Regions from separate parts of the Paraburkholderia sp. BL17N1 genome, predicted to be linked through region 1. Evidence: predicted binding sites of a transcription regulator. Region 1 holds the regulator's gene; each other region holds the start of a gene.
The links. The regulator LexA, encoded in region 1, represses DNA repair genes until DNA is damaged. The targets are predictions, from matches to a motif close to ACTGTATNNNNATACAGT.
Positions count from the first base shown of each region.

Region 1 (9,594 bases):
GGCACCCAGATGGTCGGCAGGCCGAGCGTGTCGGCGAACACTTCGTTGGGCAGCGTGCCGCCCAGATTCGGCAGCACGGCGGTCTTCTTGCCGGTGGTCTGTTCGAGCGAGGCAATCGCCCACGTGACCCACGGATCGTCCGGGTTCAGACGCGTGGCGGGGGCGCCGCGCTCGACATCGATTTGTACCTGCGAGAAGCCGTGCGCATCCAGATGCGTGCGCAGATGCCGTTCGAGGTTGTCCCAATCGGTGCCGACCACGAAGCGCAGCTGGCAATGCGCGAACGCCGACGACGGAATCGCATTGACCGGGTTCTCCGGGTTGCCGGCCTTGAACGCGAGTATTTCGAAGCTGTTCCAGCCGAACACGCGCTCGGGTGCGGTAAGGCCGGGCTCGCCCCAGTTGTCGTCGACATCTGGATCGCCCGGGCCGCCGCCTACCGTGATATCGGCGAGCGCGCGGCGCACCGCCTCGGGAATCGGCGGCGGACGCAAACCGTCGACGGCGATCACACCGCGAGCGTCGACGAGGCTCGCCAACGCATTCGCCAGTACCGTCGCCGGATTGCGCAGCAGGCCACCCCAGTTGCCCGAATGATGCGCGCCGTCGCGCAGATTCAACGACAGCCTGAAATTCACCGAGCCGCGCGAGCCGAGGAACACGGTAGGGCGGCGCGCGGCGAGACGTGGACCGTCGGAGGCGATCAGCACGTCGGCGGCCAGTTCTTCACGGTGCGCGTGGCAGATCGCGTCGAGTCCGGGCGAGCCGGTTTCCTCGCCCATCTCGATCAGCAGCTTCGCGTTAAAGCCGAGCTTGCCGTCGCGCGCGGCCAGCACACTCGCCAACGCGGCGAGGTTGATGCTGTGCTGACCTTTGTTGTCGGCCGTGCCGCGGCCGAACCAGCGTTCGCCTTCGACGGTCACGGCCCACGGCGTCAGCGGCGCGCGCCACTGGCTGTCGTAGCCGCGCACCACGTCGCCGTGGCCGTAGATCAGCACGGTGGGCAGATGGTCGCCCTCATGGCGCTGCGCGATCAGGAAAGGCCCGAAGCCATCCACCGGATTGGTGACGATGCGCGTGCTGAAACCGAGGCTTTTCGCTTCCGGCGTGATCTCGTCGGTCAGATACGACAGCAGCGTGGCGGCGCGATCGTCCTCCTGACTTTCGGTGCGAAAACCGACGCGCCGGTTGAGGGTTTCCAGAAAGGCGCCGGATTCGAAATGATGGGTGGCGTGCTCGATGGCCTGGGTGCGGCTCATGCGTGTCTCCAATGCGGGCGAATGTGGGGGCGGGCGGCGCGTGGTCGTCTGTCTGATGACGCTTGGACGCGGCCTGCATCTTCGAACCGATTCTAGGAGGCCGTTTTTTTTGTCACAATGATCGTCTTTCGAAGCTTGCGTTGCCTAAAAGGCAAAGCTCACCGCGCGTACAGAAGGCGCTTGCAGATATCTGCGCGCCGGCGCCGACCGTTGAATGGGACATCACACATGGCACTTTCGCTGCATGGCATCGCGCTGCGCTATTTCGTCGAAGTCGCGCGCACCGGCTCGCTCAGCGACGCGTCCGCGCGGCTGCATGTCGCCGTCTCGGCGATCAGCCGGCAGGTGGCGCGGCTCGAAAGCGATCTCGGCGTCGCGCTATTCGAGCGGCGTCCGCGCGGCATGGCGCTCTCCGAAGCCGGCGAGCGCCTGCTGGCCTACGCGCAGCGCAGCCTGCTGGAGGCGGAGCATGTGATGAAGGAGATCGGCGGCCTCGAGACCTTGCATGGCAGCATGATCAAGGTGACGAGTTCCGAAGGTTTTGCCGCCGACTTCCTGCCCACCGCGATGGCGAGCTTCCGCGTCCAGTATCCGGGCATCGACTTCACGCTCTCGGTCATGTCGCCGGGCGAGGCGACCCGTCAGGTGCGCGACGGCGACGCCGACCTCGCGTTGACCTTCAGCCTCGCGCCGGAGAAGGGCGTGAAAGTCGAGCACACGGAGCGCGCGCCGGTGCTGGCGCTGCTGCGCGCCGATCATCCGCTGGCCGCGCGCGCGAAGGTGTCGCTCGCCGACTTGCAGCGCTATCCGCTCGTGCTGCCCGAGCCGGGCACGACGATTCGTCAGTTGATCGACATTACCTGCGCGCTCGAAGGCGTCCTGCTTGAACCCGAGCTGACCTGCAACAACAGCGGCGCCATGTATCGCTACGCGCAGAAGTCCGGCGCGATCATGTTCACGGGTCTGCTGTCCGTGCGTGACCGTTACGCCGGCGATGGTTTCGTCGTGATGCCGCTGACGCATCCGCAGATGCGCCAGCGCAGCATCCAGGTGCAGACCATGGCGGGGCGTGAACTGCCGCAGTCGGTGAGGGCGTTCCGGGATCATCTGATCGCGGAAATCGCGGGTGCGAAGCCGGTGGATGCGACGGCCTCGAAGGCCGCGCGAAAGCGCGGCAGAGCCAAGGGCTGACGGCCGCGGCGGCTGGAGACTCCACGCGGCATCAAGCCGGCGAGACTGCGATGACGACGGCCCGCGCACGACGAACCAGGCTGGCGGCATGCGTGCGATAGCGATCGATTCGCGACCGATTGAAAGGCAAATGTCCCAGCCGGATCGCGAATCACGACCTAAACTGTGGTGGACGGGGTGGGCTGAAAGCGCCGCAGTGCATGGCCGGCAATGCTGCAGTGCATGGCGATGGTAGGATTCAGCCCGAAAAATGGAGAGCGGCGCGCGCGCGAATTTGCGCGCCGTCCACAACAGAGCGATAGGACCCAGGACATCGAATGGCGCAACAAAAAACAAACCCAAAACTTGAGCAGGCGCTGACGCGCGGGGATCTGGCCATCCGTCAGGCGAATTCGGCGCGGGCCACGGCATTGCTGCGCGCATTGGGCAAGATGATCGTGGACGCGTCGGCCACTATCGGCGTGGAAGCCTTCACCCTGATTCCCGACGGCGACAAGATCTACGATCCGGCCGATGGGCTGTGGCCGCAGGAGCTGCAGGTCTCACTCGATGGCCCCGTCGAAGAGGCCGATCCGGATGAAGTACGCACGGTCCGCCTGATCGCCGACGACCCAGGCACGGTGTTCCGGGTCGAGTGGCAGCGCGCCGATGGCAAGATCGGGCGTCAGGACGGCGGTCCGTTCGCCACGGTGGCGTTTATCTCCGACGTGGACATTCCGTGGACGGATGACGAGGACTGAGCGGGCCTGACTCGCACCATGTGCTGATGTTTCGTCGGGCGCGGCGATCAGCGCCTGGCGTTCGTTATGGTTGACGGCCGGAAACCTACTTCATCATCCGGCGGCGAAACAGAATCGCCGACACGATAAACCCGCCGAGCGCATACGCGGCCAGCACGGCGATATGCAACAGCGCATTATCGACGGGGCGGCCCAGCATCGCCGGCCGCATCAGGTCGACCGCATGCGCCAGCGGCAACATCTGGGTCGCGCCCCGCGCAACGGCAGGCAGTTGCGAGACCGGAAAGAACACGCCGGATAGCAGCAGCATCGGCGTCAGCACCAGCGTCTGGTAAAACATGAAGAAGTCGTACGAAGGCGCGAGCGCCGTCACGACCATCGCAATGCTCGCGAACGCAAGCCCGGTCAGCACGATGACCGGCAAGGCCAGCAGCATCGACGGGAAATTCGCGTAGCCCAATGCGCCTGCCACCAGCATGATCGCCGCGCCCGAGAGCACCGATTTACTGGCTGCCCAGATCACCTCGCCGAGCACGATGTCGCCGAGCGTGAGCGGCGTATGCATGATCGCTTCCCAGGTGCGCTGCACATGCATGCGCGAGAAGCCCGAATACATCGACTCGAAACTCGCCGACATCATCACGCTCGAGGCCACCGTGCCCGCCGCGAGAAACGCTATATACGACACGCCGTCGACATGGCCGACCATCAGCCCCAGCCCGAAGCCGAGGCCGAACAGATAGATCATCGGGTCGGCCAGGTTGCCGAACATCGAGGCGATCGCGAGTTTCTTCCACACCAGATAGTTGCGGCGCCAGACGGCGGTCCAGTTGCTGGCGTTCGCGGGGAAGGCGGCGAAGGCTTCCTGATTCGATGGCGTGTCGCCGGCGGTTTCGTAGGTGCGTGCGTCCATTGCGTGTCTCGTGCGTACCCCTGCATGTTCTTTCAGGGCGTCGTTATAGTTGTACCGCGTTGCGTGCGATGCCGGTCTCGACCGATGCGCTTCAATCCTGCATCTCGCGGCCCGTGAGCCGCAGGAACACATCTTCCAGATTCGCCGGTCGATGCAGATAGCGCAGATCCGCGCGCTGCTTGAGCCGCGCATGCACCGGCTGCGCGTCGTTGACATAGCAGAACAGCGTCTCGCCGCTGATCTCGGTGCGCTCGACGAGCGGCGCCAGTTCATCGCGCAACGCGACCGGATCGGGTCCGAAAATCTCGATCACATCGCAACCGATCTCGGAAGCGATCAACGCGCTCGGCGCGCCTTCGGCGATCTTGCGTCCTTCCTCGATCACGCACAGCCGGTGGCAAAGGCGTTCGGCTTCTTCCATGAAGTGCGTGGTCAGCAGAATGGTCTTGCCGCGCGCGAGCAGCGAGCGCAGCCGCTCCCAGATCAGATGCCGCGCCTGCGGATCGAGGCCGGTGGTCGGTTCGTCCATGATCAGCACATCGGGATCGTTGACGAGCGCGCGCGCCAGCGTGAGGCGCCGCTTCATGCCGCCGGACAACTCGCTCACGCGCGCGTCCGCCTTGCTTTCGAGCCGCGCGAATTCGAGCAGGGAAGGCACCATCGCACGGCATTGCGCGGCGCTTAAACCGAAGTAGCGGCCGAACACCAGCAGGTTCTCACGCACAGTGAAGTCGGGATCGAGATTGTCGAACTGCGGCACCACGCCGACGCGCGCCCGCGCCACGCGCGCGCGTCCGGGGATCGGCTCGCCGCACAGACGGATCGTGCCCGCGTCCGGCGCGGCAATGCCGAGCAGCATGCGCAACGTGGTGGTCTTGCCCGCTCCGTTCGGGCCCAGCAGGCCGAAGCATTCGCCGGCGTTCACATGAAACGACAGTCCATCGACGACCGTTTTTTCGCCGTAGCTTTTCTTGACCTGATGAAATTCGATGGCGGCGTCAGGCATGGATCGAACGAGTCTCCAAGGAGGGCGTGAATGATGTGAGTAGCTGGGGAGGCGGCCTATTCTAGGGCATCGGCGCGACGCTGTTGGTTCGCCCCGACAATGCGAAGCCGGTTTCTTGCACTGCGGCATCGGCGCGCGGAGACCCTCCGAGCGGCTCGCGCACCTGTTTAGGGCGTGGTTAGAGGGCGGTCAGCGCACAGTTAGCGTTTTCCATCCCTTGCAACCTGAATTGCGGCGCACCATGATTAATTGAGAATCGCGCGTCCCGCGCGAAGGGAGAAAAATCATGGCGAGCTACCAGAAAATCCTGCTGTGCTACGACGGCTCGCGCGAAGGCCGCAAAGCACTCCGTTGCGGCGCCGACCTGGCGTTGGATCTGAAAGCGGAAACGCATTTGCTGTCCGTCGTCGACATGCGCTCGAGTATTGCGCAAAGCGCGGGCCTGCTGACCGACGTGGCCTGCGGCAGTTTCGAAAAGACCGCACGCGACATCCTGCAGGAAGGCGTTGATTGGCTCACCGAGCGAGGTGTGACCGCACAAGGGCATTTTGCATTCGGCCATCCGATCGATGAGATCGCCAACCTCGCCAATGAACTGCATGTCGACCTGGTGGTGGTCGGCCACCGTTGCCGCACGGGTTTGTCGCGATGGTGGATGGGCGCGGGCAATACGCCGTTGCTCGACCGTGTCTCGTGCAGCATTCTGGTGGCGTGTTCTTCGGCGCAGGAGCAGCAGCAAGCGGCGGCTTGAGGCGCGTGTCGCCATTGTGGACGGTTGGCTGGCGGCCGGGTACTCCGGCCTCACTACCCGGTGGCCTCGACGCCATAACGAAGTCGCTGAACGACTCGCCGCGACTCGCCGCGACTTGCCGAATAATTGGCGCGATCACGGGATCCGCGCCATACAAAGCCGACGTGCCGCGATCACTCGTTCAGATTGACCGCGGCCAGCTTCCACGTGAATATCCCTTCGCGCCGAAAGATCGCCGAGTAACGCGCGTCGCCGGCGCCATGCTGGTACGTGACGACGAACTCGTTGAGCCCACGATAGCCCGCGGTGGTTTGCGGCGGCTGCGGGGGCGTGGCGTTGGCATTCCCATTCGCCGCGTTGCCGGCAGGAGGCGCTGCCGGCGCCGGTGCGCTCGCGGCGGCGTCGGACGGATTGTTCGCGGCCGGTGGCGCGGGCGGCCGCTCACCCGGATCGCCGCGCGGCGGCATGCCGTTCAGCAAGGCCGCGACACCGTCCGGTGTGGCATAGGCATCCACGAGCGGCCCAATCAATGCGACGCCGATCATCGCGCCAATGGCGGCCAACGGATTGCCGTTGCTGTGCGCGCCAAGCCGGCGTGTCAGCAGGCCGGCGACCTGGTCCTTCAGGCTCTCACGCAACGCGGGGAAGTCGACGTACTGATTGACCGTTTGCGCATCGCGCGCATCGGCCGCGCGTTTGAGATTGTTCAGCGCGATGTACGGTGACGCATAAGCAAACCCCAGTGCGGCGATCACCACGATCACGATTAGCGTGACGATCAGCGGCTTTGTGGCGCCGCCTCTGCTGCCGCGTTGGGTATGTTTCGGAACTGCCATCGAGTGGGACTCTCTATCAGGTGTGATCTAACGTGGACCACGGCCACGCGAAAACGATCCCACGCAATGCAATCTCTCGCCGCCCGCTCAAGACAGGGTCATCACGACTCGAACACCGCGCCGTGGACGTTGGCTTCGTCGGCGATGCAGCGGTCGATCATGCGGCATACCGCGTCCATCGTGCCGACCATGATGAGACGCGACGGCCCGTGATAGACCCGCACCGGCGCGCGACGCGCTGGCTCGGCCGTATTCAGGCCGGAATTCAACGACACGCGGGCAAACGCCGGCAACGACGACGGCAAGCTGGACGTAGCCTCGGGCGAGTCGAACAGCGACGGAGTGCTGCGCGTGGCCGCCTCGATCAATGAGCAGGGCACCAGCTTGCGAAGGTGACGCAGACGACCGAACTGGCGAAAGGGCAGCAGGCGGGCAAGACGTTCCATGAGACTCTCCAGACGATGCAACGTTGATGCAGTGTCGATGCGACATTGACGCGGCTTTTTATTCTGTTGAACGCGCAAAAGGGTTAGAACCGGGGTTAGAACCGGGTTAGAACTCGCCGGGGCGAATCAGCCCCACGGCGATACCCTCCAGCGCGAACTCCGCACTGCCGGTTTCAACGAAGATGTTTTCGTAATCGGGGTTCTCGGCGATCAGTTCGAGCCCATTCGGCCGGCGCTTCAGGCGCTTGACCGTGACGTCGTCGCCCAGCCGGGCAATGATGATCTGGCCGTCTTTCGCTTCGCTGCGCTTTTGCACCGCGAGCAGGTCGCCGTCGAAGATGCCCGCGTCGCGCATGGACAGCCCGCGCACCTTCAGCAGGTAATCGGGCTTGCTCGAGAACAGCGCCGGGTCGCACGCGTAGTGCTGCGAGATATGTTCCTGCGCGAGGATCGGGCTGCCGGCGGCAACGCGCCCGATCAGCGGCAGCGACAGTTGCATGATGCTGGCGTGCGGCAGCGTGAACTGGTGCGGCGAGTCTTCCGGACCGGCCAGCAGGCGAATGCCGCGCGATGCGCCGGCCGCGAGTTCGATCACGCCCTTGCGGGCGAGTGCGCGCAGATGTTCTTCTGCCGAATTGGCCGAGCTGAAACCCAACTCGGCGGCGATCTCCGCGCGGGTGGGCGGAAAGCCGGTGCGTTCGATAGCCCTGCGGATCAGATCGAAAACCTGCTGCTGTCGTGCGGTGAGTTTGGTCATGGCGCCACTGTATGTATGAACAGGTGACTGTATTTTTATACAGTATTCGGCGCAATTCAAGCTTTACTTTAAGTTCGGGGCGAAGGGCGGCGTTCCAGCGCCGTCAAACGATGCTTTAACAGCCGTTTTCGTTCAGCAACGCCTTATCCAGCTGTCGTTACCACTTTTGAGTATTAAAAAATGAAGAAACATTATTTTTAATGATGAAAGCCCTTCGATAGACTGGGCCTCCAGTTGACGTTCATGTGCACGTGACCGCGACACAAGAAAAGACATCACACGCTGTTTCAGCGGACAACGCGGAGAAAGTTGACATGAAATACCAAGGTACGGGGCTGGCAGGCAGGACGAAGAAACTGATCGCGGCGCTAGCATTGGGCGCGGCGGGCGCGCTCGGCGTGATGGCGCAGGCGCACGCCGCCGACACGACGCTGCTGAACGTCTCCTACGACCCGACGCGCGAGCTGTATCAGGACGTCAACCAGGCGTTCGGCAAGGAGTGGAAAGCGAAGACGGGCGAGACGATCACCTTCAAGCAGTCGCACGGCGGCTCGGGCGCCCAGGCGCGCTCGGTGCTCGACGGTCTGCAGGCCGACGTGGTGACGCTGGCGCTCGCCTACGACATCGACGCACTGGCGAGCAAGGGTTTGCTGGACAAGGGCTGGCAGAAGCGCTTGCCCGATAACGCCTCGCCGTACACGTCGACGATCGTGTTTCTGGTGCGCAAGGGCAACCCGAAGCACATCAAGGACTGGGACGATCTGATCAAGCCGGGTGTGTCGATCGTGACGCCGAATCCGAAGACCTCGGGCGGCGCGCGTTGGAACTACCTCGCGGCGTGGGCGTATGCGGAGCATCAACCGGGCGGCAATGATCAGAAGGCGAAGGAATTCGTCGGCAAGCTGTACAAGAATGCCGGCGTGCTGGATTCGGGCGCGCGTGGCGCGACCACCAGCTTCGTGCAACGCGGTATCGGCGACGTGCTGATCGCGTGGGAAAACGAAGCGTTTCTGTCGCTGAAGGAATTCGGTCCGGAGAAGTTCGAGATCGTGGTGCCGTCGGTGAGCATTCTGGCCGAGCCGCCGGTCGCGGTGGTGGACAAGGTGGTCGACAAGCACGGCACGCGCAAGGTCGCCGAAGCTTACCTGAACTTCCTGTATAGCGAGCAAGGCCAGGAGATCGCGGCGAAGAACTTCTACCGTCCGCGTTCGAACAAGGTGCCGGCCGAGCTGACCGCCAAGTTTCCGAAGCTGAAGCTGTACACGGTGGACGATTCGTTCGGCGGCTGGACCAACGCGCAGAAGACGCACTTTGCCGATGGCGGCGTGTTCGATTCGATCTATCAGCCGCAGTAACAAGCCCGCTGCCGGAGTCGGCAAAGGCATAGGCAAAGGCATAGACATAGGCAGGACGACGCGGCGACGCGTCACTCCCGAGCGCGCCCCATGGGGCGCGCTTTTGGCCGCCAGGGCCCGGCGGCCGGCAATACGAGCATCAACCTGAACGAGTAACGAGCATGACGACGTTGACCTTCCGAAAACCGAGCGCGTTGCCCGGTTTTGGCCTGACACTCGGCATCACGGTGGCTTATCTGAGCCTCGTGGTGCTGATTCCGCTTGCGGCGACCTTTCTCAAGACCGCCACGCTCGACTGGAGCCAGTTCGTGCGTGCGGTGAGTTCGCCGCGCGTGCTCGC
Region 1 covers NZ_RBIW01000001.1:3,317,233-3,326,826, forward strand. Annotated here, with positions in the region: gene B0G82_RS14985 (M20 family metallopeptidase) at 1-1,259, opposite strand, end outside; gene B0G82_RS14990 (LysR family transcriptional regulator) at 1,488-2,450, shown strand; gene B0G82_RS14995 (hypothetical protein) at 2,768-3,190, shown strand; gene B0G82_RS15000 (ABC transporter permease) at 3,276-4,103, opposite strand; gene nodI (nodulation factor ABC transporter ATP-binding protein NodI) at 4,195-5,109, opposite strand; gene B0G82_RS15010 (universal stress protein) at 5,396-5,860, shown strand; gene B0G82_RS15015 (DUF2939 domain-containing protein) at 6,034-6,696, opposite strand; gene B0G82_RS15020 (hypothetical protein) at 6,798-7,142, opposite strand; gene lexA (transcriptional repressor LexA) at 7,249-7,899, opposite strand; gene B0G82_RS15030 (sulfate ABC transporter substrate-binding protein) at 8,214-9,254, shown strand; gene cysT (sulfate ABC transporter permease subunit CysT) at 9,416-9,594, shown strand, end outside.

Region 2 (9,594 bases), 850 kb from region 1:
TCGCGCGATGCCGCATGCGCCTCTTGACGTTACGATACAATAGCGCTTTTGGCGTTTCCGCCTCCCCAGATACCGCATGCAGGAGCTGCCTGAATGACTCACGTTGTGACCGAAAGCTGCATCAAGTGCCGCTATACCGACTGTGTCGATGTGTGCCCGGTGGACTGCTTTCGCGAAGGTCCCAACTTCCTCGCGATCGACCCCGATGAATGCATCGACTGCGCCGTGTGCGTGGCCGAGTGCCCGGTGAACGCCATTTATGCCGAAGAAGACGTGCCGGGCGACCAGCAGAACTTCATCGAGCTGAATGCCGAACTCGCGAAGAACTGGCCGAGCATCACCAAGACCAAGGCACCGCTGCCGGAAGCCGACGAGTTCAAGGACGTGAAGGAAAAGCTCGAGCTGCTCGCACGTTGAGCCTCGCTGCCTGTCGCGTCTGCAGTTGAATTCGAATGAAATCGAGATGAACGCAGGGTATTGACAGGCGCTTAAGCTCCTCCTACAATTTCGTTTCTCTGCTGTTTGTTGTTCTGTTCCTCGATAGCTCAGTCGGTAGAGCGCCGGACTGTTAATCCGTAGGTCCCTGGTTCGAGCCCAGGTCGAGGAGCCAAGAATTGCAAAAGCCCGTTAACCAAGACGGGCTTTTTTATGTAGATCAAGCTGTAGTTAATCAAGTTGTACTGCTGTTCCTCGATAGCTCAGTCGGTAGAGCGCCGGACTGTTAATCCGTAGGTCCCTGGTTCGAGCCCAGGTCGAGGAGCCAAAAAATTTGAAAGGCCCGCATTCGTGCGGGCCTTTTCTTTTTGCGCGCCGCACGCCGCCGAACCGCGTCACCCTGACCTGGTCGATCCCCCGCTCGCGTCGCCCGAGACCGTCGGCCGTTATACGATGGCAATTCCCGGCGCACGCCCGCGCCCAACCCAGGCGCTCAATTTCCGGCAAGCACATTCCATGAAACCCACTTTGTTGCGCATCTCGCTTGCGGCGGCTGCCGCCCTCCTGCTGCCGTCGGCGCACGGCGAAGAAGTCGGCAGCGTCAATACCAATTTCCGCGTCACGGGTTCCGACCGCGTGGTCGTCGAGGCCTATGACGATCCAGCGGTTCAGGGTGTGACCTGCTACGTGTCGCGGGCACGTACCGGCGGCGTCAAGGGTACGCTCGGCATCGCCGAAGACCCCACCGAGGCGTCGATCGCCTGTCGCCAGGTCGGCGAGATTCACTTCACGGGCCCGGTGAAGAAACAGGCCGACGTGTTCTCGGTGAGCATGTCGTTCATCTTCAAGTCGCTGCATGTGGTGCGGGTGGTCGACGCGAAGCGCAACTCGCTGGTGTATCTCACCTACAGCGACCGGGTGGTCAGCGGCAGCGCGAAGAACAGCGTGAGCGCCGTGCCGATGCCGGCCGGAACGACGATCCCGGTCAAGTGAACGCCGCCCTACGGCAAAACGCAGTCGGCCGGCACGTCGGCGCGTGACGCGGCAGGGTCGCGACGCGCTACACTGACCGGCCCAGCTGGAATTTCATCGTGACATCCGCCCATCGTTTCCAGGATTCCGCCCGCTACTGGCGCACGCCGCTTCTACCCGGCGCGGACCTGCTCACGGCCGAATATCACGATCACGAGTTCACGCCGCATTGGCACGATGCGTACACGATCCCGGTGATCGTGGCGGGCGCCGAGGGGTATCGCTATCTCGGCTCCGACTATGTCGCCGAAGCCGGCAGCGTACCGATCATCAACCCCGGTGAGTTGCACACCGGCTCGAAGGCGGTCGAGGCGGGTTGGCGGTATCGCGTGATGTATGCGCCGGTGGATTTCATCCACGCCCTTGCCAATGAGGTCAGCGGCAGGCCTCAGGCGTTGCCGTGGTTTGCGCCGGGTGTGATCCGCGATCCGGATCTGGCCGCCCGGCTGGCGCATGCGCATCGGCTGCTGGAGGCGGGCGACGACGCGCTTGCCGCCGAAGCCGCCATGCTCGACGCCTTGTCCACGCTGCTGGTGCGTTACGCGCAAACCCAACCGGCGCGTTCGCGCCTCCCCACCGACGACGCTCGCGTGACGCTCATGCAGGAGCGCCTGACAGGCGACCTCGTCGAGCCCGTCACGCTCGCTGAAGTGGCCCAGGTAGCGGGACTCTCGCCGTTCCACGCGGCGCGTCTTTTCACCCAGACGACCGGCCTGCCGCCCCACGCGTGGCGCAATCAGGTGCGCTTGCAGCGCGCGCTCGCGCCACTGCGCGCGGGGGTTTCCGTCACGGAGGTCGCCGCCGCCAGCGGTTTCACGGACCAGAGCCACTTCACGCGACACTTCCGGCGCATGTTCGGCGTACCTCCCGGGCGCTGGCAAGGCGTCTGACACGGCGCGGGTGCGTGCGTTGCCGGCGAGTTGCGCGTCCTGCTGCCTCAAGCACTCCAGCCGCACCGCAAGACGCAAGACACAAGTGCGTGCTCTTGCCCACGGCCTGCCTGCCCGGCTGCCTCGACCACCCCATGTGCTCGCCAGTACGCGAACGATTGCCGCCTACGCACTGCGGCCTGACCAATCCAACCGCAAGACACGATGTCAGCGTCTACATTACTGGCGACCCGGCGTGCCATCTCATTTGCTCATTCCGGCGGCATGACATGCCCTGGCGCGCGCGCCGCCGCATCGAACCCTTGCCCATCCGCAAGAACGTACAAGCCCCGTCCAGCCACCGCCGCTATGCTTCCCGAATCAAGGAGGCCAGATTGACCCATCCCACCGCAGGCCGGCCCACAAACCCAGGCCATTTCAAAGAGTTCACCGCCGGCGCGCGCGACATCATCCCGATGATGGTCGGCGCGGCGCCTTTTGGCGTCATTTTCGGCACGCTCGTCGCATCCGGCCCGCTGCATCTATGGCATGGCCAGTTGATGTCGCTCGTCGTGTTCGCCGGCTCCGCGCAGTTCATCGCGCTCGGCCTGATTGCCGGACATGCGAGTTTTGCCGTCGTGTGGGCGACCACGCTCGTCGTCAATCTGCGCCATGTGCTGTACAGCGCCACGCTCGCGCCGCACGTCGCGCATCTGCCGGCACGCTGGCGCTGGGCGCTCGGTGCGCTGCTCACGGACGAAGTCTTCGCCGTCGCGTGGGAACACTACCGGCATCGGGAGCCCGGCACGGTCGGCCCGCACTACTTCTTCGGCGCCGGCCTGGCCATGTATCTGAACTGGCAGCTCTGGACCGTAGGCGGCCTGCTGTTCGGCGCGGCGTTCCCGGGCCTGCAATCGCTCGGCCTCGATTTCGCGATGGTGGCCACGTTCATCGCGATCGTCGTGCCGCAACTCGCCGCGCTGCGCTATATCGCGGCGGCCATCACCTCGGGCATGCTGGCCTTCTTCTGGCAGGCGTGGCCGTACAAGCTCGGTTTGCTTGGCGCGGTGTTCGCGGGCGTGGCGATCGGCGTCCTGCTGTCGACGTCGCGGCCCAACCTGCGCGGCAACGGCAAAACCGCGGAGGCATCGCGATGAACTACGTCGTCCTGATTCTCGGCATGGCGGCGATCACGTGGGTGATCCGCGCCGCCGTCTTCGTGCTCGGCGACCGGCTGGTATTTCCGCCGCTGGTGCGCACGGCGCTCGGCTTCGTGCCGGTCACCGTGCTGACTGCGATCATCGTGCCGATGACGGTTGCACCGCACGGCGGCGACGCCGAGCTGACCTGGCGTAATCCGCAACTGGTCGGCGCGCTGGCCGCGGTGCTCGTCAGCGCGTTGACGCGGCGGCCGCTGCTGACCATCGCCGTCGGGCTGACGGTCTTTTTTGTCTGGCAATGCGTCGTGCTGAAATAGACCCACGCCGCTTTCAAGGCAGCGACAGCGTCGGCCGGCCCGCGCCACGCCCGCGCAAGCCAGGCGACGCTTCCCTCTATAGCGGACGCTCCCACCCCGCGCTCCCTTAAGTTTCCCGCCGATCCGCCGTTATGCAGTCGAGGTCCGCTCGTCGGGATACGTCCCGCTGGTTGTGCGGCATCAGGCAGGAATCAAGCGCGCCGGCATCGAACGCCGCGTCTCTCAGGGCCCGCGCGGCCCGGCGGCGTGGCGAGGCCGCGCGGCAGGACCAAACGGGATAACACATGGGTCAAATCACCCTCACGCTCAAAGACGAGACCATCGCGACGCTGCGCAAGGATTTCGATGCTTTCCTGCGGGTATCGCTCAAGCTCGATCCGCAGTTCGCGACGCCGTCGTTTGAGGATTTTTTGCGCGCCAAGCTGCTCGACAACATGGTGCCGCTGACCGAACACGCGGTTCAGCGGATGTTGCAGGGCGGCCAGTACGCCTGGGCGAAACGCACACTGGACAAGGAGTTTCCGGATGTCGTCGCGATTCTGATGCGGCAGGCGGGCGAGTTCGGCTTCGGCTTCGCGGCCCGCTCGGAATGGACGCCGGAGGAACTCGCCAAGCAGTGTCGCGACTGGGCGGCGGCCATCGTCAAGGAAGCGGAAGGCGACGCCGTGCTGATCGACCCGCTCGCGGCGCAGATCAAGAGCGCGGCGCAGGACATCCAGGCGCTCGAGGAAGTCATGCAGACGCCGGCGTGGCGGCTGGTGGAATCGCTGCGTCAGCGTGTCTACGAGGCCAAGGTGGCGTGCGAAACGAGCGTGGGCGGCACCGCACGTGAAAAGCTCGGCGAACTGCGCGGGCTGCTGCGGCTGGGTATTTCGCACGGTTCGTTCCAGAAGCAGGAAGCGCAGCAGATCATGGAGTTCCTGCGCCTGCTCAAGCCGGAAATCTTCGTGGAGGAGCCGTACGACGTGTTTTCGCGGATGGCAGCCTGGCTGCGTAATTTCTTCGTGCCGCCGCGTCCGGCGCCGCAGCAACAGCAGCGGCAGTCGCAGCCGCGCTGAGCCTAAAGAGCCCCAGGAAGCTACCGGTGAGTCGCCGGTAGCCGACGGCGGCGTCAGACGCGCGGCATTAAAGAGCGCGTCGTCGCGCTCTCAATCCCACATCTTCCTGAGTTTCGCGCCGATCTCGATCTTCGCCTGCGCCGCCGCGGCCAGCCCGGCCGCCGTGGGCGCGCTCGGAACCGGGACGCGCGGCCATGCATAGGCATCGAACAATGGCATCAGATGCGCGGGAATGAAGCGCGTGCGCGAGGCCCACACGTGACGGTCGCCCATGTGCGTCTGGTTGTGCACGTAAAAGCGCTGCGGCACGACGATATGCAGGTCCTCTTTCGCGCGCGTCATCGCCACATAGAGCAGGCGGCGCTCCTCGTCGATTTCCTCCTCGCTGCCGGTGCCGAGATCGGACGGAATGCAACCGTCCACGCCGTTCAGCACGAACACGTTGCGCCACTCCTGCCCTTTCGCCGAATGGATGGTGGACAGGATCAGATAATCCTCGTCGATCAGCGGCACGCCGGATTCGTCGCTGGTGGCGTCGGGCGGGTCGAGCGTCAACTCGGTCAGAAACCGTTCACGCGACGGATACGTGCCCGCGATGCTCTCCATCTGCAACACGTCCGCGTGACGGATCGCCGCGTCCTCGTGATTGCGCTCGAGATGCGGCTCATACCAGCGGCGCACCATTTCGAACTCGGCGGGCCACGGTGTCTGGCGCCCGTAGACGCTCGACATCAGCTTGACGAACGGATGCCAGTCTTCCTGCGCCCGAGCCGGCGCGGCGAAGGCGGCCAGCGCGCCGCCGGCGGTGTCGGCGGGGTTGCCGCTGCCCGCGCGCGCGACGACCTCGTCGAGCACTTTTGCCGCGGTCGCGGGTCCCACGCCCGGCAGTAACTGCACGACGCGAAACCCGGCCACGCGATCACGCGGATTTTCGGCCCAACGCAGCACGGCCAGCACGTCTTTCACGTGCACCGAATCGAGAAACTTCAGCCCGCCGAACTTCACGAACGGAATGTTGCGCCGGGTCAGTTCGATCTCCAGCGCGGCGCTGTGGTGCGCGGCGCGGAACAGTACCGCTTGCGACTTGAGCTTCATGCCCTGCTCGCGCGCTTCCAGCACCTGCTCGACGATGTAGCGCGCCTGGTCCGCCTCATCGGCGACGGTCACGAGACGCGGGCGCTGCGCGGAGGCCTTGTCGGTCCACAGATTCTTGGTGTAGCGCTCGCTGGCCAATTCGATCACCGCGTTAGACGCCGCCAGGATCGGCGCGCTCGAGCGGTAATTGCGCTCCAGCGTGACCTGTTTGGCCGGCGGATCGAAATGCGCGGGGAAATCGAGAATGTTGCGCACGGTCGCGCCGCGAAACGAATAGATCGACTGGGCGTCGTCGCCGACCACGGTCAGGCCGCGGCCGTCCGGTTTCAACGCGAGCAGGATCGAAGCCTGCAGACGATTGGTGTCCTGGTATTCGTCGACCAGTACATGATCGAAGCGTCCCGACAGGTCGGCGGCGATGGCCGGCTCGGCGGCCATGTGCGACCAGTACAGCAGCAAATCGTCGTAGTCGAGCACGCTCTGCTTCTGCTTCGCTTCGACGTAAGACGCGAACAGCATGCGTAGATCGGCCTCCCATTCGCGGCACCACGGGAATGCCTTGTCCAGCACCTGGCCGAGCGACGCGCCGGTGTTCACGACGCGCGAGTAAATGGCAAAGCACGTGCCCTTGGCCGGGAAACGCCGCTCTTTCGCCGACAGGCCGAGTTCGTGGCGCACGAGGTTCATGAGATCGGCGGAATCCTCGCGGTCGTTGATCGTGAAGGCTGGCGCAAGACCGATCAGATCCGCGTATTCGCGCAACAACCGCGCGCCGACGCTATGGAACGTACCCGACCACGTCAGCCCTTGCGCGAGCGCGGCTCGTGAACCGAGCGCCGCGCCGGCGATGCGCGTGACGCGCCGGGTCATTTCGAGCGCCGCACGGCGCGAAAAGGTCAGCAGCAGGATGCGGCGCGGATCGGCGCCCTTTACCACCAGATTGGCGACCCGGTGCGCAAGCGTATTGGTCTTGCCGGAGCCGGCGCCGGCAATCACCAGCAGCGCGCCGGGCGGTGCGGCTGGCGTGTCGGCGCCGTAGTCGACGGCTTCGCGCTGCGCGTCGTTGAGCTTCGCCAGCCAGGCGGCAGTGTCGGACGTCGGGGACGGCGAGGAAGGCGCGGGTTCGGCGACTGGGAGCACGATTGTTTAGGCGTTGGGTGGATTCAGAGCGGCGACGCATACTGTATATCCATACAACCCACGCCGACAAGCGACCCTTTTTTAGCCGGATGCGAGATCTGCATGTCATGTGGGCCGCGCGGGCGAACGCGAGCACAAAAAATGGCCCGTCGCACGAGTGCACACGGGCCATTTTTCGCAGGCACGACATCGAGACGTCCGCGCGCCCCGCGTCGGCCGGAGGCGCGAAGTCTGCTATTGCTTCTTCGCGTCCTTGACGTTTGCGTCGGCGGCGGCCTTATCGGCGTCGGCCTGCGCATCCGTCTTCTTCTGGTCGGCCTTGGCCTGCGCGACGGACGCTTTCTTGTCCGCCTTCGATTGTTCCTTGGCCGCCTTCTTGTCGGCGTGGGTAGCCGGCGCCGCAGCCGGATCGCTAGCCTGCGCGAATGCAGCGGACGACACGCAGCCCGCGATCAACGCGGCGACAAGCGTGGTCTTCGTGGAATTGGCGATGCTCATACGGTACCTCCGTTGAATCGAGATGCCCGGACTCAACAGTCCGGTAACGCAGCGGCCGCGGCGGCAAACCGCGCCGCCCCGCCGCTCGCTCGAAACTCAGCCTCAATGCTTGACGTCGGTGCCGTCCGACTGGTCGCCCGTCTGCCCTTGCATGTTCATCTTCATTTCGTTGTTTGCGGTCTGCTTATCCGCCTTCTGATTGATCTTGGCGTCGCGCACCTGCTCCTTGTACTGGAGCTTGGCGGCCTTCTGCTGATCCTTCAACTCCGCCTTGGATGCCTTCTTCGAGGCGCGATATTCGGCGTTAGCCTTCGCGTTGGCGTCGCGCTTCTGCACCAGCGGGTCGGTCGAGCCCGACGCCGTCAGACGCGTCGGCGCCGGCGTCACCGGCTGCACGCCCTGCGCGGCGGGCGCCGCGTCATTGCCTTGCATCTGAACCTGCGGCTGGCCTTGCGCGCCCGCTGCCGGTTGCGCGGTCTGTGCGAACGCGGCTGTGGAAGCAAGGGCCGTAATGGCAGTACCGATCAGAAGCGTACGAATCTGGGTCATGGCTAATCCTCTCCAAGGTTGTTGTGACGCGGGCAACCGGTCCGGCTCTGCGCATTTCAGCGCTTATGGAGCGCGGTCTGCGTGCCTCGCCCGGTCTGCTCGCTGCCAGATAAAAATCCAGCAGGCTTTCCCTACTGACCTGCACTTTACGAGTGGAGTTTGTGTTTTACGACCACCGTTACGGAACGTTTCACTTTCTGACAAACGCATAACATCTGCTTGCAGATGCTCACATGACGGCGGCGCGCACCGCGAACTTCATCCAGGGCAAGCTTCTGGCTTATGATGCGAACCCTTTGCCTGAAGGTGCAAACGCCATGCCCAACCTCGATTTCACGCTTACCGGCGACTACGTCGAACTGCACAATCTCCTGAAGATAACGGGACTGGCGGACAGCGGCGGCTCGGCAAAAATGATGGTGGCGGACGGTGCGGTTACCGTCGACGGGCGGGTCGAAACGCGTAAAACGTGCAAGATCCGCGCGGGTCAGGTCGTCCTGCTCGGCGACACGCGGATTGCGGTCCACGAGGCCTGATACACCGGCTAACCGGCGGAGCTAATAAGCGGAGCTAAAACACGGGCCTGCCACCCCGCGGTCCGAAAACTCGGAGGAACGTGCGCACCAAAATCGTGCCTCTTCCATCGACATCGCCGCGCCTAAGCAATAAGCTGTCAGTTTCAACAGACCAACAATCGGCTGACACACCGGCCGGCGGCTGCCTCGAGCGTCCGCCGAGGCTCATCGAGCCGCTGCCCTCGCCACCGCCCGCGCGCTCGTCGCGCCCGCCGTCGCGCTGTCGCCACTTCCGCCGCCAGGCGCTCCATGACTCAATCCGGCATCACCCGGGTGGCCGCCCGGCTGCCGACCCTGACCCGCCACGCTGCGGACACCGCGCGGCTGGCCGCGCCGCTCGCCATCGCGCAACTTTCGCAAATGGCGATGGGCGTCACCGACACGATCCTGCTCGGCTCGCTCGGCCCCGACGCGCTCGCGGCCGGCGGCCTCGGCGCGAATCTGTTTTTCGTGGTGGTCACGCTGCTGCAGGGCGTGTTGACCTCGGTCAGCGTGAGCGTGTCGCACGCACGCGGCGCCCAGGACGAAGGCCGCGTGCCGCACATCTACTGGACCGGCCTGGTGCTGTCGGTGCTGCTGTCGGTGCCGGCGTTCTTCCTGCTCTCGTTCGCCACACCGGTCCTGCTCGCCTTCGGCGAACCCGCGCTGCTTGCGCACAACGTCGGCGAATATGCGGCGGTGCTGCGCTGGGGCGCGCTCGGCAGCCTGATCGGCGTGGGCCTGATGCGCTCGTTCCTGCCGGCGATCGGCGCGGCCAAACGGCTCTTGTGGGTGTCGCTGGCGAGCGTCGGCGTGAACGGTTTTCTCAATTACGGCCTGATCCACGGCGCCTATGGCCTGCCGCAGCTCGGCTTTCTCGGTTCGGC
Region 2 covers NZ_RBIW01000001.1:2,467,870-2,477,463, reverse strand. Annotated here, with positions in the region: gene fdxA (ferredoxin FdxA) at 94-417, shown strand; tRNA gene B0G82_RS11190 (tRNA-Asn) at 535-610, shown strand; tRNA gene B0G82_RS11185 (tRNA-Asn) at 688-763, shown strand; gene B0G82_RS11180 (CreA family protein) at 952-1,428, shown strand; gene B0G82_RS11175 (AraC family transcriptional regulator) at 1,527-2,357, shown strand; gene B0G82_RS11170 (AzlC family ABC transporter permease) at 2,732-3,493, shown strand; gene B0G82_RS11165 (AzlD domain-containing protein) at 3,490-3,813, shown strand; gene B0G82_RS11160 (DUF4088 family protein) at 4,098-4,871, shown strand; gene B0G82_RS11155 (ATP-dependent helicase) at 4,962-7,106, opposite strand; gene B0G82_RS11150 (hypothetical protein) at 7,341-7,604, opposite strand; gene B0G82_RS11145 (hypothetical protein) at 7,707-8,153, opposite strand; gene B0G82_RS11140 (RNA-binding S4 domain-containing protein) at 8,471-8,689, shown strand; gene B0G82_RS11135 (MATE family efflux transporter) at 8,978-9,594, shown strand, end outside.
Region 2: the regulator LexA is predicted to act here: its motif matches at 7,147-7,164, upstream of B0G82_RS11155 (ATP-dependent helicase).

Region 3 (9,594 bases), 1.3 Mb from region 1:
CCGATACCGACCGCCGACGACTGGCCGAGGCCGATCGCCGTCAATTGGCCGACTGCTTCGTACGTCAGCGTGCCCGAACGCGACACGACGCCGATGCGGCCCTTGCGGTGGATGTGACCCGGCATGATGCCGATCTTCAGTTCGTCTGGCGTGATCGTGCCCGGGCAGTTCGGGCCGAGCAACAGTGTCTTGCGGTTTTCAGCGCGCATACGAGCCTTCAGCTCGATCATGTCACGGACGGGAATGCCTTCCGTGATACAGATCGCCAGATCCAGATCGGCTTCGACCGCTTCCCAGATGGCAGCCGCGGCGCCTGCCGGCGGAACATAAATCACCGACACGGTCGCGCCCGTTTCAGCCTTGGCTTCAGCGACGCTAGCGTAGATAGGAATGCCTTCGAAGTCTTCGCCGGCACGCTTCGGGTTCACGCCCGCAACGTACGCTTCGCGGCCGTTTGCATATTCACGGCAAGCACGCGTGTGGAACTGACCGGTCTTGCCGGTGATGCCCTGCGTGATGACCTTGGTGTCTTTGTTAATCAGAATCGACATGTATTGACCTCTGTTCGTTTGGCGTCATGCGATGGCGCCGCGAGGCGGAATGTTCTCGCCCGCGTCGCTCGCACGCCGCCATTCGTAATCCTGGTTAATTCTGGCAAAAAGCCGCCGGGGGCGACGCTTACGCCTTGCCCGCAGCAGCCGCGACGACCTTCTGAGCCGCTTCTTCCATGCTGTCCGCCGCGATGATCGGCAGACCGGATTCAGCGAGCATCTTCTTGCCGAGGTCTTCGTTCGTGCCCTTCATGCGGACCACGAGCGGCACCTTCAGCGACACGGCCTTCGACGCCGCGATCACGCCTTCCGCGATCACGTCGCAGCGCATGATGCCGCCGAAAATGTTGACCAGAATCGCGGTCAGGTTCGGGTTCTTCAGCATGATCTTGAACGCTTCCGTGACCTTCTCGGTCGTGGCGCCACCGCCCACGTCCAGGAAGTTCGCCGGTTCGCCGCCGAACAGCTTGATGGTGTCCATCGTTGCCATGGCGAGGCCAGCACCGTTCACGAGGCAGCCGATGTTGCCGTCGAGCGAGATGTATGCGAGGTCGAACTTCGACGCTTCGACTTCAGCCGGATCTTCTTCGTCCAGATCGCGATACGCGACGATTTCCGGGTGACGGAACAGCGCGTTCGAATCGAAGTTGAACTTGGCGTCCAACGCGATGACCTTGCCGTCGCCGGTCAGGATCAGCGGGTTGATTTCGGCCAGCGATGCGTCGGTTTCCCAGAATGCCTTGTACAGGCCTTGCAGGATCGCGCGCGCTTGCGGCAGCGAAGCAGCGGGCACGCCGATCTTCGTGGCCAGTTCGTCGGCTTCGGCGTCTTTCAGGCCGGTTGCCGGGTCGACGGCGATCTTGTGGATCAGCTCAGGCGTCTTTTCCGCGACTTCTTCGACGTCCATGCCGCCTTCGCTCGATGCCATCACGACGATCTTCTGCGACACGCGATCGATCACGAGGCCGACATACAGTTCCTTCTTGATGTCAGCGCCTTCTTCGATCAGCAGGCGATTCACCTTCTGGCCTTCCGGACCGGTCTGGTGCGTGACGAGCTGCATGCCGAGGATCTGTTCCGAGTACTCGCGAACCTGATCCAGCGACTTGGCGACCTTCACGCCGCCGCCCTTGCCACGGCCACCCGCGTGGATCTGAGCCTTCACGACCCATACCGGGCCGCCGAGCTCTTCCGCGGCCTTGACCGCATCATCCACCGAGAAGACCGGCTTGCCGCGCGGTACCGCGACGCCGAATTTCCGCAGGATTTCCTTACCCTGGTACTCGTGAATCTTCATGCGTGATTCCCTTCAGTCTGAGAGTTGGATTGAACTTCGTTTCCGCTGCCGTCGTTCATGCCGGACGCGTTGCCGCCCTCGCCTGTCTGGCGGACTGCCCCGTCGCCTGACGATGCCGCGCGATCCGCTGTATACGGAGCGCGGCCATACCAGCGCGGATAAAACTGCTGCACCGCCTCGCCGTCGAAACGCAGCGCGTGGCAGCGTCCCAGCTGGAATGGCGGTTTATCGTTGGAATGCTCGCCTGTGCTGTTAGACGATCCGTCTCCTGAACCTGCGTTCGCGCCCGGCGTGCTGTCACCGGTATTCCACACTTCGCCCGCGAACGCCTGAATCGCGGCGGTCGGCAGAATTGCGCACAGCTCGGTGAGATGCGTGCAACCCGCCGTGCCACCGAGCACACGGGCAGACTCGCGACGGAAGTTTTGACGGAGATTGAGCCCGATGAGGGCACGGTAGGCGGGATTGCTGGCTTGGCACAAACCAGGATAGGGCACCCAGTCGGACGACGCCTCGGCGTCAACGACATTGAGCTTGCGATCGATGGTGATGCGAAGCCAGAGTTCATGGATCGGCTGACCCTTGGGCCGGACGCCCGACGCAAGCACTACGTCGCGCGGTTTTTCGTCAGTCAAGCACGCTTCCACATCCCACAGGCCATCGGCTCGCTCATAGGCTTCCGCTCTGATTGCGCGACGATGGCGCAACTGACGGGACACGGGCTGGGAGAGCGGCATGCGGGAAGGAAAGGCCGGATTGGAAAACCCACGAATTTTAGCATACTGGGTATTTGGGACAGGTCCGATTGCGCACGGCCGTGCCGCGCGCGGCTGAGAGCGGAACGTGCCACCCCAAAGGGTCTTGTATGCAAACGATGGACGACGCGGCTACTCGCCGCTCCACTCCTCGTCCATTCCCTTGAGGATTTTGCCGATCGTGGCGCCCGAAAATCCGCGCGATGCCAGAAAGCGCTGCTGTTTCGCCCGTTCGGCAGGCGTTTCGGGAAGCCGGCCGAACTTCTTTTGCCAGACGGCATGAGCGCGGGCGAGTTCGGTTTCGCGCAATTGCGCGCTCGCTTCTTCGACAAGCGTCTGGTCGACCGAATGCTGCTTCAATTCGCCAACTATCGGGCTCGCGCCCAATCGCGACGAGCGGCGATGAATCAGGCTTTCGGCAAAGCGCGAGTCGGACAGCCAGTTTTCGGCTTCCAGCGAGTCGAGCACGGTGTCGAGAGAGTCGGTTTCCTCGACGAATGGCTTCAGCTTGCGCGCCAGTTCGGTGCGGCTGTATTCGCGGCGGGATAGATAGCCGAGCGCGCGGCCTTTTAAAGACCGTGCCGGACGTTTGGATTGTTTGGCTTCGTCTTGCCCGGGTTTCGCTTCGCCTGGGACTCGACGTGAGCGGGTGTAGGTGGTCTCGGAGGGATCCGAGCCTACGGGCGGCGAGGATTCAAACTGCACGCGCTGCGGATTGCGGCCCGCGGCGCGGTCGTGTGCGTCGAACGATTCGAACGGATCGAACGACGCGTCGTCTTCATCACGCGGGCCGTCCGCGTGGCGTCCGGAATCGGACAACGGCCGGCCCTTGCGTATCACGTGATGGTTACTCTTCTTCGTCCGCGACTTCAGCGGCTGCGCCGGTCACGGCTTCAGCCATGGCATTCACGCCCAGCGATTCGCGGATACGATTTTCGATTTCACGAGCGATATCCGGATTTTCGCGCAGGAATTCACGCGCGTTGTCCTTGCCCTGACCGATACGTTCGCCGCTGTAGCTGTACCACGCGCCGGCCTTGTCGACGATCTTGGCTTGCACGCCCAGGTCGATGATTTCGCCCTGACGTGAAATTCCTTCGCCGTACAGAATGTCGAAAATCGCTTCGCGGAACGGCGGCGCCACCTTGTTCTTCACTACCTTCACGCGCGTTTCGTTGCCGATCACTTCGTCGTTCTTCTTGATCGAACCGATACGGCGAATGTCCAGACGCACCGACGCGTAGAACTTCAACGCGTTACCGCCCGTAGTGGTTTCCGGATTGCCGAACATCACGCCGATCTTCATGCGGATCTGGTTGATGAAGATCACAAGGCAGTTCGTGCGCTTGATCGTGCCGGTGAGTTTGCGCAGCGCTTGCGACATGAGACGCGCTTGCAGACCCGGCAGCGAGTCGCCCATTTCGCCTTCGATTTCAGCCTTCGGCACGAGTGCCGCGACCGAGTCGATCACGATCATGTCGATCGAACCCGAGCGCACCAGCGCGTCGGCGATTTCGAGCGCCTGTTCGCCAGTGTCTGGTTGCGAAACCAGCAGTTCGTTCACGTTGACGCCGAGCTTGCCCGCGTACTGGATGTCCAGCGCGTGTTCCGCGTCGATAAACGCTGCCGTGCCGCCGAGCTTCTGCATTTCGGCGACGACCTGCAACGTCAGCGTGGTTTTACCGGACGATTCCGGGCCATAAATTTCGACCACACGGCCACGCGGCAAACCGCCGACGCCCAACGCGATGTCGAGGCCGAGCGATCCGGTTGAGACCACCTGGATATCTTCGACCGCCTCACCTGCGCCGAGCCGCATGACCGACCCTTTACCGAACTGCTTTTCGATCTGTGCGAGTGCGGCAGCGAGTGCCTTGCTCTTTTCAGCCGTCAGTCCAGCCGAGCCTTTCTTGCTTTCTTCCATGAATCGTCCTTTGCTATGATGAACGGCGTCTGAGGCGGATGTGCAGCCCACTTTGAAAGGACAGCACACGAAACCCAGACACTGTATAAAAAAACAGTAGTTTTGGCAAGCACGATTCTCATGCGAACGCGCATTTTTACCGTCGCGCTGCCCAACTACCCACAATAATTTTCGGAGACCGCTGTGCGCCGGGGGGACACCCCGCGGTGCCGGCAAGGCCAGGCTGGCGCACCATGCGAATTCTGATTGCCGAAGACGACAGCATACTCGCGGACGGTCTGGTTCGATCACTCCGCCAATCGGCCTATGCCGTCGATCACGTAAAGAGCGGCGTCGAGGCCGATACCGCGCTGTCGATGCAATCTTTCGACCTGCTGATTCTCGATCTGGGCCTGCCGCGCATGTCCGGCCTCGAGGTGTTGCGACGCCTGCGCGCGCGCAATTCCACCCTGCCGGTGCTGATCCTGACCGCCGCGGACAGCGTCGACGAGCGCGTCAAGGGCCTCGACTTCGGCGCCGACGACTACATGGCCAAACCCTTCGCGCTGAACGAACTCGAAGCACGCGTGCGCGCCCTGACGCGGCGCGGTGCCGGCGGCGGCCCGACGGTCGTGCGGCACGGCTCGCTGTCGTTCGACCAGGTCGGCCGGATCGCCTATGTCAACGAGCAGGTGATCGACCTGTCGGCGCGCGAGCTGGGTTTGCTCGAAGTGCTGCTGCAGCGGATCGGCCGGCTGGTTTCGAAGGAACAACTCGTCGATCATCTGTGCGAATGGGGCGAAGAAGTCAGCAACAACGCGATCGAGGTCTACGTGCACCGCCTGCGCAAGAAAATCGAGCCGAGCGGCGTGCGCATCATCACCGTGCGCGGTCTGGGCTACTGTCTTGAGAAGGCCGCGTCAGCGCCGAGCGCAAGCACGAGCGCGAACGCTACGACCACGCCCGCACCCGCCGAGCCCGAACCGCCCGCCGCGCCGCCGTCCGGCGCAATGCCGGCGAGCCATCACTACAAATAGAGGCCGCCCATGTCCGCACGCGCAGATCGCGCTACGGCGCACGCGGCGGACCTCGACGAGGCGCGCGACGAGCGCTACGCCAACCCGTTCGCCCCGCCCGACGAAACCGAAGCCGCCGCCGAGGCGCGCCCGCGCTCGCTGTTCGGCGAGATTCTCGACTGGATGCTGGCGCCGCTGCTACTGCTTTGGCCAATGAGTCTCGCGGTCACCTATCTGGTCGCGAAGTCGATCGCGAACGGCCCGTTCGACCGCGCGCTGGAAACGGACGCCTACGTGCTGGCCCGCCAGATTCATCCGGTGAACGGCGTGGCGGAACTGACGCTGCCCGACTCCACGCGCGACTTTCTGCGCGCGGACAATGTCGACAGTGTGTTCTATCAGGTGCTCGGCACGCGCGGCGAACTGGTGGGCGGCGAGCGCGACATGCCGCTGCCGCACGAGGAAGACCGCCCGCAGCCGGGTCTCGTCGAATTTCGTGACGATGTGCTGCGCGGCAACGACATCCGCGTCGCCTACACGACTGTGGAATTTCCGCAGACGCCCGGCGCGCAGCCCGTGCTGGTGCAGGTCGCCGAAACGCTCGACAAACGCAGCCAGCTCGCCAACGACATCATCAAAGGCGTGATCTTGCCGCAGTTCGTGATTCTGCCGCTCGCGATCCTGCTGGTGTGGTTCGGGCTCTCGCGCGGGCTCGCGCCGCTGCACGCGCTACAGGCGCATATCCGCGCGCGCCGCCCGGACGACCTGTCGCCGCTCGAGGCGCGGCGCGCGCCGCCGGAAATCGAGCCGCTCGTGACCTCGTTCAACGATCTGCTGACGCGTCTCGAACAGAACATGGAGCTGCAAAAACGCTTTATCGCCGACGCCGCGCATCAGATGAAGACCCCGCTTGCCGGCTTGCGCACGCAGGCCGAGCTGGCGCTGCGTCAGGACGCCTCCGCGGAGGTGCATCGCTCGCTTGAGCAGATCGCCACCAGCTCGGAGCACGCCGCGCGGCTCGTCACGCAACTGCTGGCGCTGGCGCGCGCGGAGAACCGCATGTCGGGTCAGATTTTCACACCGGTCGAAGTGACGGAGGTCGCGCGCAGTGCAGTGCGCGACTGGGTTCAGGCCGCGCTCGCCAAGCAGATGGATCTGGGCTACGAAGCGCCTGACGAACCGGTCGAAGTGAATGGCAATCCGGTCATGTTGCGCGAAATGCTTTCGAATCTGATCGACAACGCGATCCGCTATACGCCGCCGGGCGGCCGCATCACCGTCAGAGTGCGGCACGACGCGGCGGCGCGGCTCGTGCATCTGGAAGTCGAGGATACAGGCCTCGGCATTCCGGTCGCCGAGCGTTCGCGGGTGATCGAGCGCTTCTACCGGATTCTCGGCCGCGAAGGCGACGGCAGCGGCCTCGGACTCGCGATCGTCCGCGAGATCGCGACCATGCACGGCGGCGAGCTGACGATCGACGACAACGTCTATCAAACTTCGCCGCGGCTTGCCGGCACGCTCGTACGCGTCAGTCTGCACGTGCACGAACGGGCCGGGACTTACCCTAACGCGACCTGAATGCGTCGATTCGCCGACTCAATAATGAGATACGTTGGGTGTAAATTGGGCCAGTTTGGCGCCAGATAGGCGCGTGTTGGGCGAAAACCCACAACACAGACCAGGCCTGCAAATTCACCCCGCCACGTCAGTACGCCGTAAGTTTCCACTCCAATAATCGGTTTCACGGGAACGCCGTTACCGGCGAACCGCGTGCATATCAATATTGGAGACGACATATGGCTACCGTTGGCGGGCAAATCTCGCACGTGCCGATGACGCGCGAAGAGAAGCGGGTGATCTTCGCATCGTCGCTGGGTACGGTTTTCGAGTGGTACGACTTCTATCTGGCCGGCTCGCTGGCGGCCTTCATCAGCAAGAGCTTCTTCTCCGGCGTCAATCCGACAGCTGCCTTCATCTTCACGCTGCTCAGCTTCGCGGCCGGCTTCGCGGTCCGGCCGTTCGGCGCGATCGTGTTCGGGCGGCTCGGCGATATGGTCGGGCGCAAGTACACGTTCCTCGTGACGATCGTGATCATGGGCTTGTCGACGTTCCTGGTCGGCTTCCTGCCGGGCTACGCGTCGATCGGCTTTGCATCGCCCGTGATCTTCATCGCGATGCGGATGCTGCAAGGCCTCGCGCTCGGCGGCGAGTATGGCGGCGCCGCCACCTACGTGGCCGAACATGCGCCGCCGGGACGCCGCGGCTTCTACACGGCATGGATCCAGACCACCGCCACGCTCGGCCTGTTCCTGTCGCTGCTGGTGATTCTCGGCGTGCGCACGGCAATGGGTGAGGATGCGTTCGGCGCCTGGGGCTGGCGCATTCCGTTCATCGTCTCGATCCTTTTGCTGGCCGTGTCAGTGTGGATTCGTCTGCAACTGCACGAATCGCCGGTGTTCGAGCGCATCAAGTCCGAAGGCAAGACCTCCAAGGCGCCGTTGACCGAAGCCTTCGGCCAGTGGAAGAATCTGAAGATCGTGATTCTCGCGCTGATCGGCCTCACCGCCGGCCAGGCCGTGGTCTGGTACACAGGCCAGTTCTACACGCTGTTCTTCCTGACGCAGACGCTGAAAGTGGATGGCAGCAGCGCCAACATCATGATCGCGATCGCGCTCCTGATCGGCACGCCGTTCTTCCTGTTCTTCGGCTCGCTGTCGGATCGTATCGGCCGCAAGCCGATCATCATGGCCGGCCTGCTGATCGCCGCGTGCACGTACTTCCCGCTGTTCAAGGCGCTCGCGCATTACACCAATCCAGCACTGGAAGCGGCGACCGCGAAGGCGCCGATCGTCGTGATCGCGAATCCGGACGAGTGCTCGTTCCAGTTCAACCCGGTCGGCACCGCGAAGTTCACGAGTTCCTGCGACATCGCCAAGAGCGCGCTCTCGAAGGCCGGTTTGAACTACGAGAACGTCGCCGCGCCGGCGGGCACGCTGGCGGAGATCAAGGTCGGCGATACGGTGATCAACACGTATGACGGCAAGGCTGCGGACGCCAAGGATCAAGGCAAGACGTTCGACAAGACTCTCGCGACGACGCTGAAGACCGCCGGTTATGCGCCGAAGGCCGATCCCACGCAGATCAACTGGCCAATGACCGTGGTGATTCTGACGATCATGATGATTTACGTGACGATGGTCTACGGCCCGATCGCGGCGATGCTGGTGGAGATGTTCCCGACGCGCATCCGCTATACGTCGATGTCGCTGCCGTATCACATCGGCAATGGCTGGTTCGGCGGCTTCCTGCCGGCCACCGCCTTTGCGATCGTGGCGGCGAAGGGCAATATCTTTTCGGGGCTGTGGTATCCGATCGTGATCGCGCTCGTCACCTTCGTGATCGGCATGCTGTTTGTCCGGGAAACCAAGGACTCGGATATCTACGCGAAAGATTGACGCGTCTGATGGACGTGACAGCTTCTTGAAAAAGTTGTGCACCGGGGGTTGACAGCCTCCGGTGCCGTCCGCATAATCTCGCTTCTTTCGGCGAATTAGCTCAGTTGGTTAGAGCGACGGAATCATAATCCGCAGGTCCGGGGTTCGAGTCCCTGATTCGCCACCAGTTGCAAGAAAAAGCCGCTGATCCGCAAGGTTCAGCGGCTTTTTTGTTTTGGCTTTCCGAACTGCAACTACAGCAACTTCAAGGAGGTTTCTTGATGACGTTCCGCACCGCCGTGCTTGCCGCGGCCACCGCTTCCATCGCTTTGCTCGGCGGCACGGCCGCCTTCGCCGCTCAGGCTCAGACACCGCCCGACAGTCAGTGGCGCACCAGCGCAACCACCCTCTCCACATTGCTGCAGGACGGCTACAAGATCGTCGCTGTCCTGAATGGCGCCCATGGCAGCGCTGGGTCAGCCGACACGATTTTCGTCCAGCGCGATCAGAGCGCATTCAAATGTATTGACCCGCAGCAGACCGACGCAAAAACCAGAACGTCCGTCGCGCCGCCGGCGTGTTTCGAACTGGTGCCGCCGTCGGGAGCGTCGGGGACGCCCGAGTCGAAATAGTCGGCA
Region 3 covers NZ_RBIW01000001.1:2,058,637-2,068,230, reverse strand. Annotated here, with positions in the region: gene sucD (succinate--CoA ligase subunit alpha) at 1-551, opposite strand, end outside; gene sucC (ADP-forming succinate--CoA ligase subunit beta) at 679-1,848, opposite strand; gene B0G82_RS09295 (DUF2889 domain-containing protein) at 1,845-2,585, opposite strand; gene recX (recombination regulator RecX) at 2,736-3,443, opposite strand; gene recA (recombinase RecA) at 3,451-4,527, opposite strand; gene B0G82_RS09280 (response regulator transcription factor) at 4,761-5,543, shown strand; gene B0G82_RS09275 (sensor histidine kinase) at 5,553-7,100, shown strand; gene B0G82_RS09270 (MFS transporter) at 7,319-8,977, shown strand; tRNA gene B0G82_RS09265 (tRNA-Met) at 9,067-9,143, shown strand; gene B0G82_RS09260 (hypothetical protein) at 9,238-9,588, shown strand.
Region 3: the regulator LexA is predicted to act here: its motif matches at 4,608-4,625, upstream of recA (recombinase RecA).